Regions from separate parts of the Paenarthrobacter sp. PAE-2 genome, predicted to be linked through region 2. Evidence: riboswitches for the same ligand, from Rfam matches in the RefSeq annotation. Region 2 holds a riboswitch; each other region holds the start of a gene.
The links. A riboswitch is a leader RNA that binds a small molecule or an ion and turns the genes downstream of it on or off. The one in region 2 is predicted to bind cyclic di-AMP.
Positions count from the first base shown of each region.

Region 1: another riboswitch for cyclic di-AMP. It lies ahead of OCL88_RS15645 (NlpC/P60 family protein); the one in region 2 lies ahead of OCL88_RS19280 (hypothetical protein).
Region 3: another riboswitch for cyclic di-AMP. It lies ahead of OCL88_RS12145 (M23 family metallopeptidase); the one in region 2 lies ahead of OCL88_RS19280 (hypothetical protein).

Region 1 is NZ_JAPDNV010000028.1:35,704-38,970, forward strand. Features, by position in the region: gene OCL88_RS15635 (NCS2 family permease) at 1-601, opposite strand, end outside; gene OCL88_RS15640 (copper resistance protein CopC) at 715-1,353, shown strand; cyclic di-AMP (ydaO/yuaA leader) riboswitch at 1,533-1,695, shown strand; gene OCL88_RS15645 (NlpC/P60 family protein) at 1,699-2,487, shown strand; gene OCL88_RS15650 (FAD-dependent monooxygenase) at 2,640-3,248, opposite strand.
Region 2 is NZ_JAPDNV010000051.1:14,868-18,134, forward strand. Features, by position in the region: gene OCL88_RS19270 (DUF6480 family protein) at 1-94, shown strand, start outside; gene OCL88_RS19275 (ATP-dependent DNA ligase) at 102-1,169, opposite strand; cyclic di-AMP (ydaO/yuaA leader) riboswitch at 1,385-1,532, shown strand; gene OCL88_RS19280 (hypothetical protein) at 1,537-2,835, shown strand; gene OCL88_RS19285 (AEC family transporter) at 3,089-3,267, opposite strand, start outside.
Region 3 is NZ_JAPDNV010000017.1:8,178-11,444, forward strand. Features, by position in the region: gene OCL88_RS12135 (hypothetical protein) at 1-236, shown strand, start outside; gene OCL88_RS12140 (cytochrome c oxidase assembly protein) at 239-1,147, shown strand; gene OCL88_RS12145 (M23 family metallopeptidase) at 1,192-1,842, opposite strand; cyclic di-AMP (ydaO/yuaA leader) riboswitch at 1,995-2,197, opposite strand; gene OCL88_RS12150 (TlpA family protein disulfide reductase) at 2,280-2,933, shown strand; gene OCL88_RS12155 (hypothetical protein) at 3,094-3,267, shown strand, end outside.

The DNA.
Region 1 (3,267 bases), on a different contig from region 2:
TGAGGACCAGGCCGACCGCGAACACCAGCGTCGGCCAGCCCAGGAGTTTGCCGTCCACGCCCAGGCCCAGCGGAACGGTGGTTCCGGCGGCGTCGGGGATGCGGCGTACGAAGCCGGCGTTGACCAGGCCGATCAGCGCAATGAAGAGACCGATGCCCACCACGATCGCGGTCTTGAGCGCCTCGGGGACGGCCTTGAAGACGGCGGTCCGGAATCCGGTGAGGACGAGGATCAGCATGGTCAGGCCGGAGAGGACCACCAGACCCATCATGTCCGGCCATGTCAGGCCCGGGTGCGAGGCAACAGTGACGGCCACAAACGCGTTGACGCCCAGGCCCGTGGCTACGGCAAAGGGATGCTTGGCCCAGGCACCCATGAGGATGGTCAGGATGCCTGCCACGAAGGCCGTGGTGGCGGCGACGGCCGTGAAGCCCAGCGATGCCCCGCTCGAGTCAGCCCCCGACAGGATGAGGGGGTTCAGGACCACGATGTAGCTCATGGCAAAGAAGGTCGCGAAGCCGCCACGGATTTCCCGCGAATATGTGGATCCACGTTCGGAGATCTTGAAGTAGCGGTCGATTGCAGAACCCTGTTTAAGCATGGATGTCTCCGGGGATCGTGTGAGTGTGCTCTCAAATCCTATGCCCGCCCGTGCGGGGAGACCTGACGATTCGCCTAGTCTGTAAGGAAGCCAACATTAGGAGAAACCGCCCCATGCGCACCATCCGACCGCTCCTGGCCGCCGTCGTTGCTGCCCTCGCCTTCGCCTCGGCGCTGCTTTCCGGGGCCGCCCCGGCATCGGCGCACGACGTCGCAGAATCCACGAGTCCGGCCAGCGGAGCCACGGTGGCGGAAGTTCCGGCGTCGGTCTCCGTCACGTTCAATAACCGGCCACTGGCTATTGGTTCGGGCATGTCGGTGACAGCGGGCGGGGAGAACTGGGCGGACGGCGCCGTGCAAATCATCGACAACCAGGCGGTCCAAAAACTGCGCCCCGGCGCTCCGGCGGGCCAGTACACGGTGGTTTGGCGCGTCGTCAGCTCCGATTCGCACCCCATCGAAGGCACCTTTACGTTCACGGCAACAGCAGGAAGCACGACGTCGGAGGGGGCCACCGCGGGAGCCTCGCCGTCCGCGTCGGGCCAGGCAGGTTCGGGCACGGTTCCGAGTGCGGGAACTGCGGCCCCCGGAACCCCCGTCAGCGAACCGGCTCCGGACGCCTCCCAGCCGTTCCCGTGGAGCATCGTGGCGTTTGCTGCATTAGCTGTTGCGCTCGTTATTTTCCTGGCCGTTACGGCCCGTCGGAAATTGGCTGCCTCCAATGATGCCGAGGGCGATAAATCCGCGGAATGACGGGGTTTTCTACATACCTGCGAAAATCTCGAAAGGGTTACTGCGACACGCTCGACGCGCACTTCTCGTTACTTAAATGTGACTTTGCCGTGATCATCGCGTACGGTAGTACCTGTGCCCGATCCGCATTCGGTGCACTTCCGGCCTGATTGCCTAGCTCTGCCGCAGGTCGGAATCCGTTCGCAGACATACCTACGGCAGAGACGGGGAACCCATTTTAGGCCGCCATTGAGCGCGCCTTGGGGTGAAGCCACGAAGCTTCCGCTGAACAGCGGTCGATAGTGGCCGGGTGACTCCCATCCGAATCCGACAGCTAACCTCGCAGGCATCGGGAGAGGCTTTTTCATGTCTTCACGCATTCTTCGCGGCCGTCGTAAGGCGGACAGCGTACGCCCCAATCCGTTCATCTCCATCTCCAAGGCAGTTGCCAGCAACGCTTCAGGCGCTGGCCGCCAGGCAGCCGTCATCGCTGCAGCTTCGGGTCTTGTCCTGACCGGTTCCATTGCTGCACACGCTGCCGAAACTCCGGCACAGGCTCCGGTCCAGCGGGACTCCAGCCCCGCCACGGTTGCTGAAACCGTTGCCGAAACCCCCAACAAGGTTGTCACTGCCGCAGCAACGGCCACAGTCAACTTCGAGCGTCCCGCTGTTGCTTCCGTAGCAGCACCGGTCATCGAAAAGCCGGCCCCTGTTGTTGAGGCTCCCAAGAAGGCAGCAGCCAAGGCTGCTGCAGCTCCTGCCGCTACCGCCACGGTTGCTGCTTCGGCACCTGCCGCTGCTGCTCCCGCAGCACCTGCCCCGGCACCCGCTGTTGGCGGCGTCAACGCAGCAATGGTTGCCTCGGCTTACGCCCAGATCGGTGTCATGCAGGACTGCACCGCCATGGTCGAAAAGGCCCTCGGCTCCGCAGGTATCCCGGTGGGCGACCTTGCACCCATGCAGTTCATGAACTACGGCAAGGTTGTCAGCGATCCCCAGCCCGGTGACATGATTGTCCAGTCCGGCCACGTTGCCATCTACATCGGCAATGGCCAGGCCATCTCCGGTGGCATCAACGGTAACCAGACCGGCATCCACCCGATCAGCTGGCTGACCGCAACCGGCCCGCTCACGTACGTCCGCGCCGGCGCATAAGCCTTACGCTTCACAAAAAGGCCGGCACCCCCGGAGGCTTTGTCCTCCCGGGGTGCCGGCCTTTTTGGTTTAAAGCTTTTTGGTCTAAGGCCACTGCTTCAAGGGCCCTGTTTCAGGGCTGCCTTGGTGGCGCTGTTGGGGTTGGCCCGGACTTAGGCGATCGCGAGGCCGGGCGCTGCGGGAAGTGCCACCTTCGAAGAGATGGCCTGTCCCACCGCCTTGGCCTGGCGGAGGACTTCCTTGGGGGTTGGCGTGATGAGTTCTCCCACTCCCACCAGATGCATGCCCACCGCGCGCATGGCGGCCACGAGGTTCTGACCAACGGCAATGCCCAGCTCGGCCAGCATTTTGCGCAGCTGGCTCTGTGCGCAACGCGTCACCACAACGTGGTCGGCAAGAAGAATGCCGTGGGCTGTGTGGACGGCCCACTGCCGAGGGGTTGCGAGGGGAGTTTCCGCAGCCGCGAGCAGGTCCAGCCGGACCGCCTTGGTGGTGTTGCGTACATCCAGGTGGTGACTGGCCGCGTAGTTCCGCAGGTGGCGGAGGATCTGGTTCCGTTCCAGCATGGAAGCGGGATCGGCAACCTCGCAACGTTGCAGCATGCCGGTATGCACGGAAGGACCCGTCTGCGCGAGTGGGCCGAAGCCGTCCACCACGATCGAACCCACGCCGTACCGGCTGAGTTCGCTGGCCACGGCGAGGCCTGAGAGTCCGGCTCCGATCACCACCGTGGTGGTTCGCTCCGTGGCGGAATCAGGCATGAGTGACACTGCGTGGTTC
Region 2 (3,267 bases):
CGTCACAGGGCTTGAACCCGGCGGCGGAGTGCCCCCAGGAGAAACGCCTCCAGCGGAAGACAGCATGAGCACGGACCAAGGGCACGAGGAATAGAGCTCCCCTACTGCAGCTTGAGGATCTCGCCGAGGTTATAGTCGGCCGGCTCCTCCAGTTGTGAGTACGTGCAGCTTTCGGGAGTCCGGTCCGGCCGCCACCTGCGGAACTGCGTGGTGTGCCGGAACCGGTCTCCTTCCATGTAGTCGTACGCCACTTCGATCACCAGCTCGGGCCGCAGCGGAACAAAAGAAAAGTCCTTGCCGGCACTCCAGCGGCTTTGGGCCCCCGGCATCCTCGAACCAACCGCCGCTCCGGTTTCCTGGCTGGCCCACTCTCCCCAGGGGTGGTCCGCGATCTCCACCTGGTACGGCTCCAACTCGGCCACCATCGCCTTCCGCTTCGCCATGGGGAAGGCGGCCACCACTCCAACGTGGTGGAGTTTGCCGGAATCGTCATAGAGCCCCAGCAGCATCGACCCCACGACGTCCGCCGTCTTGTGCCAACGGAAACCGGCCACCACGCAGTCCGCCGTCCGTTCATGCTTGGTCTTGAACATCACCCGCTTGTTCGGCTGGTAGGTGCCGTCGAGCGGTTTGGACAGCACGCCGTCGAGCCCTGCTCCCTCAAGCTGCACGAACCATTCCTGTGCCCGCTCGAGGTCGGTGACCGCAGGCGTCACGTAGACGGGCGGCTCGGCATCGGCGAGCGCCTTTTCCAGCGCAGCGCGGCGCTCGGAGAACGGCCGGCCGGTGAGGTCTTCGTCCCCGAGGGCCAGGAGGTCGAACCCGACGAAGGAGGACGGCGTCTTCTCTGCAAGCATCCGGACGCGGCTGTCGGCGGGGTGGATGCGCTGCTGCAGTCCTTCGAAGTCGAGCCGGTTGCCGGAAATGAGGATGATCTCTCCATCCACCACGCACTTCTCCGGCAGGTTCTTCTTCAACGCCTCCACCAGCTCGGGGAAGTACCGGGTCATGGGTTTCTCGTTGCGGCTGCCCAGGATGACGTCATCCCCGTCCCTGAAGACGATGGTCCGGAACCCGTCCCATTTGGGTTCGTAGTGCCCAACCTCGGGAATGTTGGGCACGGATTTGGCGAGCATGGGCGAAACGGGTGGCATCACGGGTAGGTCCATAGCTCATGTCTACCGGCCGGTAGACGCCGAAAGCTAGTGTTCAGCAGGGATATGTGGACAGTGTGTGGCGCGTCCGTCCGTCAGCGCGGGCGCTGCCGGCCCTCATGTACCGTTCGTTACATTAATGTGACTTTACTTCCCTGCTGCTGTAACTTCGTAGGGCGACCCGTATCTCCGCTGGGCCGCTTCCGGGCTGACGCCGAGCTCTGCCGCATCCCGGAATCCCGCCAGACCCGCGGCAGAGACGGGGGACCCAGAGTTCCCGGGCCTGTTCCCCGCAGGCCCTTGGGGTGAAGCCGCCACGTGCGGCCGGACGGCCTCGTCCGAACCCGACAGCTAACCTCGCAGGCGTTGAGAGGCAAACACCATGTCCCCAACCATGGATCAGCCGCGCCGTGCCCAAGGGGACGGCCAGCCCACCAAGCCAACCGGACGCCGTCGGGCCCAGCCCAGCGGTCCGGCCACCGAAATAGAAAGCACGACGGCGGCACCCGCCACCGCGACCGACCCCACCCCTGCGCCCATGACACGAGCGCAGCGTCGGGCGATGGAACGCGAGCGCGCGGCCCAGGCAGTCGTGGCTCCGGAAGCTGCACCGAGTGCAGAGCCCGGCTCCGAAACCCCCGCTGAATCCCCCACCGAAGAGCCGCGCACCGAAGCCATCCCGGTAGTTGCCGCTCCTCCGCGCTCGGAGTCCACCACGCCCGGACCGCCCACGGCCGCCATCCCCCTGGTGAAGGCCACACCGGCGGAGCCTGCCGCTGAGGCCGAGCCCGCGACTGCCGCTATTCCGGTGGTTTCGGCGCACGTTGCCGCCGAGGCCGGGACCGCCCAGCCCAAGACGCCGGCCCGGATCGCCGCTGACGCTACAGCCGCCGCCGGATTGGCCAGTCGCAAGACCGCCCGGGGCCAGCACGACGGCGCACGCCCTGCGGCAGGACGAGCCGCTGCAGGACGCAATGCTGCGAAGTCGGCCTTTGGTTCCTTTGCTTCCTCTTCCTTCACCAAGGAACCCCATGCCGTCCTGACCAAGGCAGCGTCCGTGAAGACCATGAGCCAGCGCATGGCGGTGGTCGCCGGAGCACTGGGCCTGGTTCTCACGGTGGGCACGGTAAGCCAAGCCTTGGACCTGCCGGTCTTCGGCCAGGACACCCAGAACCAGGCCAGCGGCGCCAACAATGGCGGTGAGGGCCGGGCAACGGGCTCTGCCACTCCTGGCCCGACGCCGTCTTACTCCACCGCGTCCTCGACGTCGGCCGCTACGACGGACACCGGGCAGTCCGCCGTCGAAGCCGCTCCACCGGCGGCAGCACCGCCGTCGTCCACTCCGACGCCGCAGGTTTCGTTGGCCGACCCCAAGTGGGTTCCGTCCAACGCCCCTTCGGCCGTGGTTCCGGTACCGGGCGTGACGTCGCCCGTTCCGAGCCAGCCGGCACCGCCGTCGGACAACATCACGGCGCCTTCGCCGAGCACGACGCCTCCTACGACGACGCCACCGACGCCAACCACCACCCCAACGCCCACGCCGACGACGACGCAGACTTCCAAGCCGCGGCCCAGCGACTCCCCGAAGCCGGGCTCCGACCCTAAGTCCAGCACACCGACGGAGGCTCCGAGCCTGGACGTGGACGGCCTGCTCGACGCAGCCAAGGGGGTCCTCAAGTGAGCACCCGCATGCCCCGGACCACCACCCACATCGGCTGGCACGGCCGGTACTGCTGCAGCAGCCGGACGGCCACTTTCCGCCATCGGATGGGCCGCTGGAGCCACCAGCGGTTGCGCCGTTTCTGACGGGCGCCGCTAACAAACGAGTGTGAACCTGAGAAGGCAGGGACCCAGCAAAGGTTCCTGCCTTCTGTTCTGCCACCCGACTGTTCTGCCACCCGGTTCTTCCGCCCCCGGGTCGGTCACATGTTTCGCTACCCCAAGAGCCACGCGACCACCAGCAAGGCCCCCACGCAGAGCACTGTGGTCAGGAGGATGACGTCGCGCGCAACAACAGTGCCACGGCCGTACGGGGAAGCGAAAAGGAACACATTCTGTGCCGTGGGAAGCGCACCCATGATGACCAACGCCAGGAGGTGCTGCCCTTCGAGCC
Region 3 (3,267 bases), on a different contig from region 2:
AACCCGAGGAAGACCCCGAAGCACGCTACCGCCGCCACCGTCGGCTGGTGCGCATCGGGCAGCTGGTTATGGCCGCCGGTGCGGTGGTGGCCATCTGGCACTGGATCCTTCACCTGGAACCCTCAGGCCAGGGTCCCAGCCTCGCCCTGGACATCTACGCAGGCTACCCGACCGCGGCGGCGCTGTTTCTGGCAGGGGCCCTCCTCGCCGGCCGGGCAGAGACCAGGAAACGCTGAACATGCCTCCCTTGGACATCGTCCTGGCTTCCTGGACCCTGAACATCCCCGCAGCCCTTGTCATGGCCTGCGCAGGGATCCTCTACAGCAAGGGACTACGCGCAGCCTCGGCGCGGGGGATAGCCTGGCCATGGTGGCGGGCAGTGATTTTCTACGTCCTGGGCCTGGGCGGTTTTGGCGTGCTTAGCTTCGGCTTCACCGGAACCTACAGCCACGACCTGCGCTGGGCCTTCACGCTGAAGGTCACCGCCTACCTCTTCATCGTGCCGCTGTTCCTCGCCGCCGGCCAACCTCTGACGCTGGCCAAAGCGACCCTCAGCCAGGCCGGGCAAGCCCGGTTGAGGGCCTTTCTGGACCACAAAGCCATCCGGGCACTGAGCAACACCGTCGTCGCAGCCCTGCTGGGCCTTGCCCTGTTCACCCTCTTCCTCACACCCTGGTTCTACCCGTTGCGGACCGAGCCGCTATGGGACGCGACGCTGACCATCCTGGTGCCGTTGGTGGGGATGCTAATGGCTGTGCCGATCATGGAAGACGGCTCGACCAGGGACGTCACTTCCTTGATCGTCGTTGAATTCATCTACGTTTTCATCGAACTGGTCGCCGACGCCGTGCCCGGGGTGCTGATGCGCATCAGCCCGGAAGTCCTGGACGGGGCAACACAGGCCCTGATCGGACACCCCGCCTGGCTGCCGGATCCACTGCGTGACCAGCAGTTGGCAGGAGACCTGTTGTGGTTCCTGGCTGAAGCCGTAGACCTGCCACTGATCATCCTGATGTTCATCCGCTTCGCCCGCAGCGACCGGCGCGAGGCCCGCTCTTTCGATGAACTCACCGACGAAGAGCTGGACGCGCTGAACCGGGAACACCTCAAGGGACCGCTTCACGGGCGCGGCACACCACATGCCTGAGCCCGTCCGCCAAGGGCAGCGGCAGCATGTTCACCCACGGTCCGCTAGATGAAAGAAGAAGGATCCACAGTCTTGTCATTGACCATGACCTCAAAATGCAGATGGCACCCGGTCGAAGCGCCCGTGGTTCCCACTCCCGCGATCTGCGCACCCTTGGTCACCGACTGGCCGACAGCAACCCCGATGCTCGCCAGATGGTTGTACGTGGTTTTCAACCCATTGCCGTGGTCCACGACGATCCTGTTGCCGCCGCCGTACTGGCTCCATCCGGCTTCCACGACGGTTCCTGACCCGGCAGCGAACACCGGGGTGCTGCAAGCCCCGGTCAGGTCAATCCCGGTGTGCCACTCACCCGTGGATCCCGTCAGCGGATTAACCCGCAGGCCGAACGGTGAACTGACCTTCATCGACGCCAAGGGCGCGCTCAGGCCCTGGGAAGGGGCAGCCGGGGAAGACGCGGGAGCGGCAGGAGCCGATGCAGCGACCACCTTGGCCTTGGGTGCCGGAGACGCTGCCGGGGCGGGCTTCGACGAAACCACCGGCCGGTCGAAGACCAGCTCGGCGTCGGCCACGACGGTGACTGCCGGCTGGGCTGCGACCGGCTCTACGGCGGCGGCAGGCTCTTCAACGGTGCCGGCCGCCTCGTTAATGGCCGCGGCGCCCGGATTGGCCTGGGCCGCGGAAAGGGCCGACATGGCAATCAACCCAGTCACTGCTGCCGCAGCGCCGAACTGCACACCCCGGCCAGGCCGGGACAGGGACGGCACGAGAGCGCGCAAGGACGGGACGGACGAGGGCGAGGGGGCCGCGCGGCGGCGGCCATGCTGGGGGCGTGAAGGCAAAACGGGGGTCCTCTCGACGCCGGCGAAGTTAGCTGTCGGATTCGGACGAGTGGACTGTCCGGCCTGCCCCGAGCGCGTCCCTGAAAGGGGCGTTCGCAGGGCCAGGCTTCACCCCAAGGCGCAGCATTGCACCGTATCTGGGTCCTCCGCCCCCGCCTTCAAACTCATGGCCCATGAACCGCCCGGCGGGGTTTGGCGAAGCGGTCATACCCATACCCGTCGGGGGTATGTCTGCGGCAACTCTACCCAAAAACACCCGAACGTTACAAATTCGTTATCTAAGGACGGTTATGTCTGACTATCAAAGCGCCGGCCCTCCTTCCTTGCACCGCGCAACCAAGTCACCGCCGCTGCTGTCCCGCCGGCGTCTGGTCATCTCGTCCTTCCTGGCCGGGGTGGGAACCTTGCTGACCGCGTGCGGCAACAGTGATGAACTGTCGCAGCAGGCCAGGGCGGGGGACACCAAGAACTACATCGCCGGGGACGGTTCCGTCACTGAATACAGTGCCGCGGACCGGAAGCCTCCCATCGTCCTGAAAGGCAAACTCTATGACGGCACCGTGGTCGACTCGGCAGATTGGAGAGGCAGCGTCACCGTCTTGAACTTCTGGTACGCAGCCTGCGCACCGTGCAGGCTTGAAGCCCCACGGCTGGAAGCCCTGTCCGAAGGCAACAAGGACAAAGGGGTGCGGTTCTACGGGGTGAACGTCCGGGACGAGGAAGCCACCGCCGTCGCTTTCGAGCGGACCTTCGGTGTCACCTACCCCAGCATGCAGGACAAGGACGGCGGCATCCTTCTGGCGATGGCACAGTATGTGCCACCCCAGGCGGTTCCCTCCACGCTCGTGATCGACAAACAGGGCCGGGTAGCGTCAAGAATCCTGGGCCTGGCCGATGAAAGCATCCTCAGGTCCCTGATCTCCAGTGCAGTGGCAGAGCCGTGACAGCCTGCCCGGGTCGTGGTGCCCCGCGAGGCACGGCGGGGCGTGGGGAAGGTCCTCTTCCCTCGAGCGGCCCAGAGTCAGGGTGTGTGCCGCGCAGTGCCAGCGTGGGAAGATCTGCTGAAGAAGACAGCAGGCTTAATCTATGGCTGCGGAGGGTCCCATGGGAGAGATTCACGGCAGATCCCCCGCCCGGATCGCCGTCGTTCTCGCCGGGCTGTTCATCACCATGGTTGTTCTCGTGGTTCTGGTTCTGCTTGCTCAACCCCGCACGGACAGAATCGTCGACTGCGCGCCCGGCTTCCATAATGTCTCCGGGCCGGCCAGCGACTGCGTA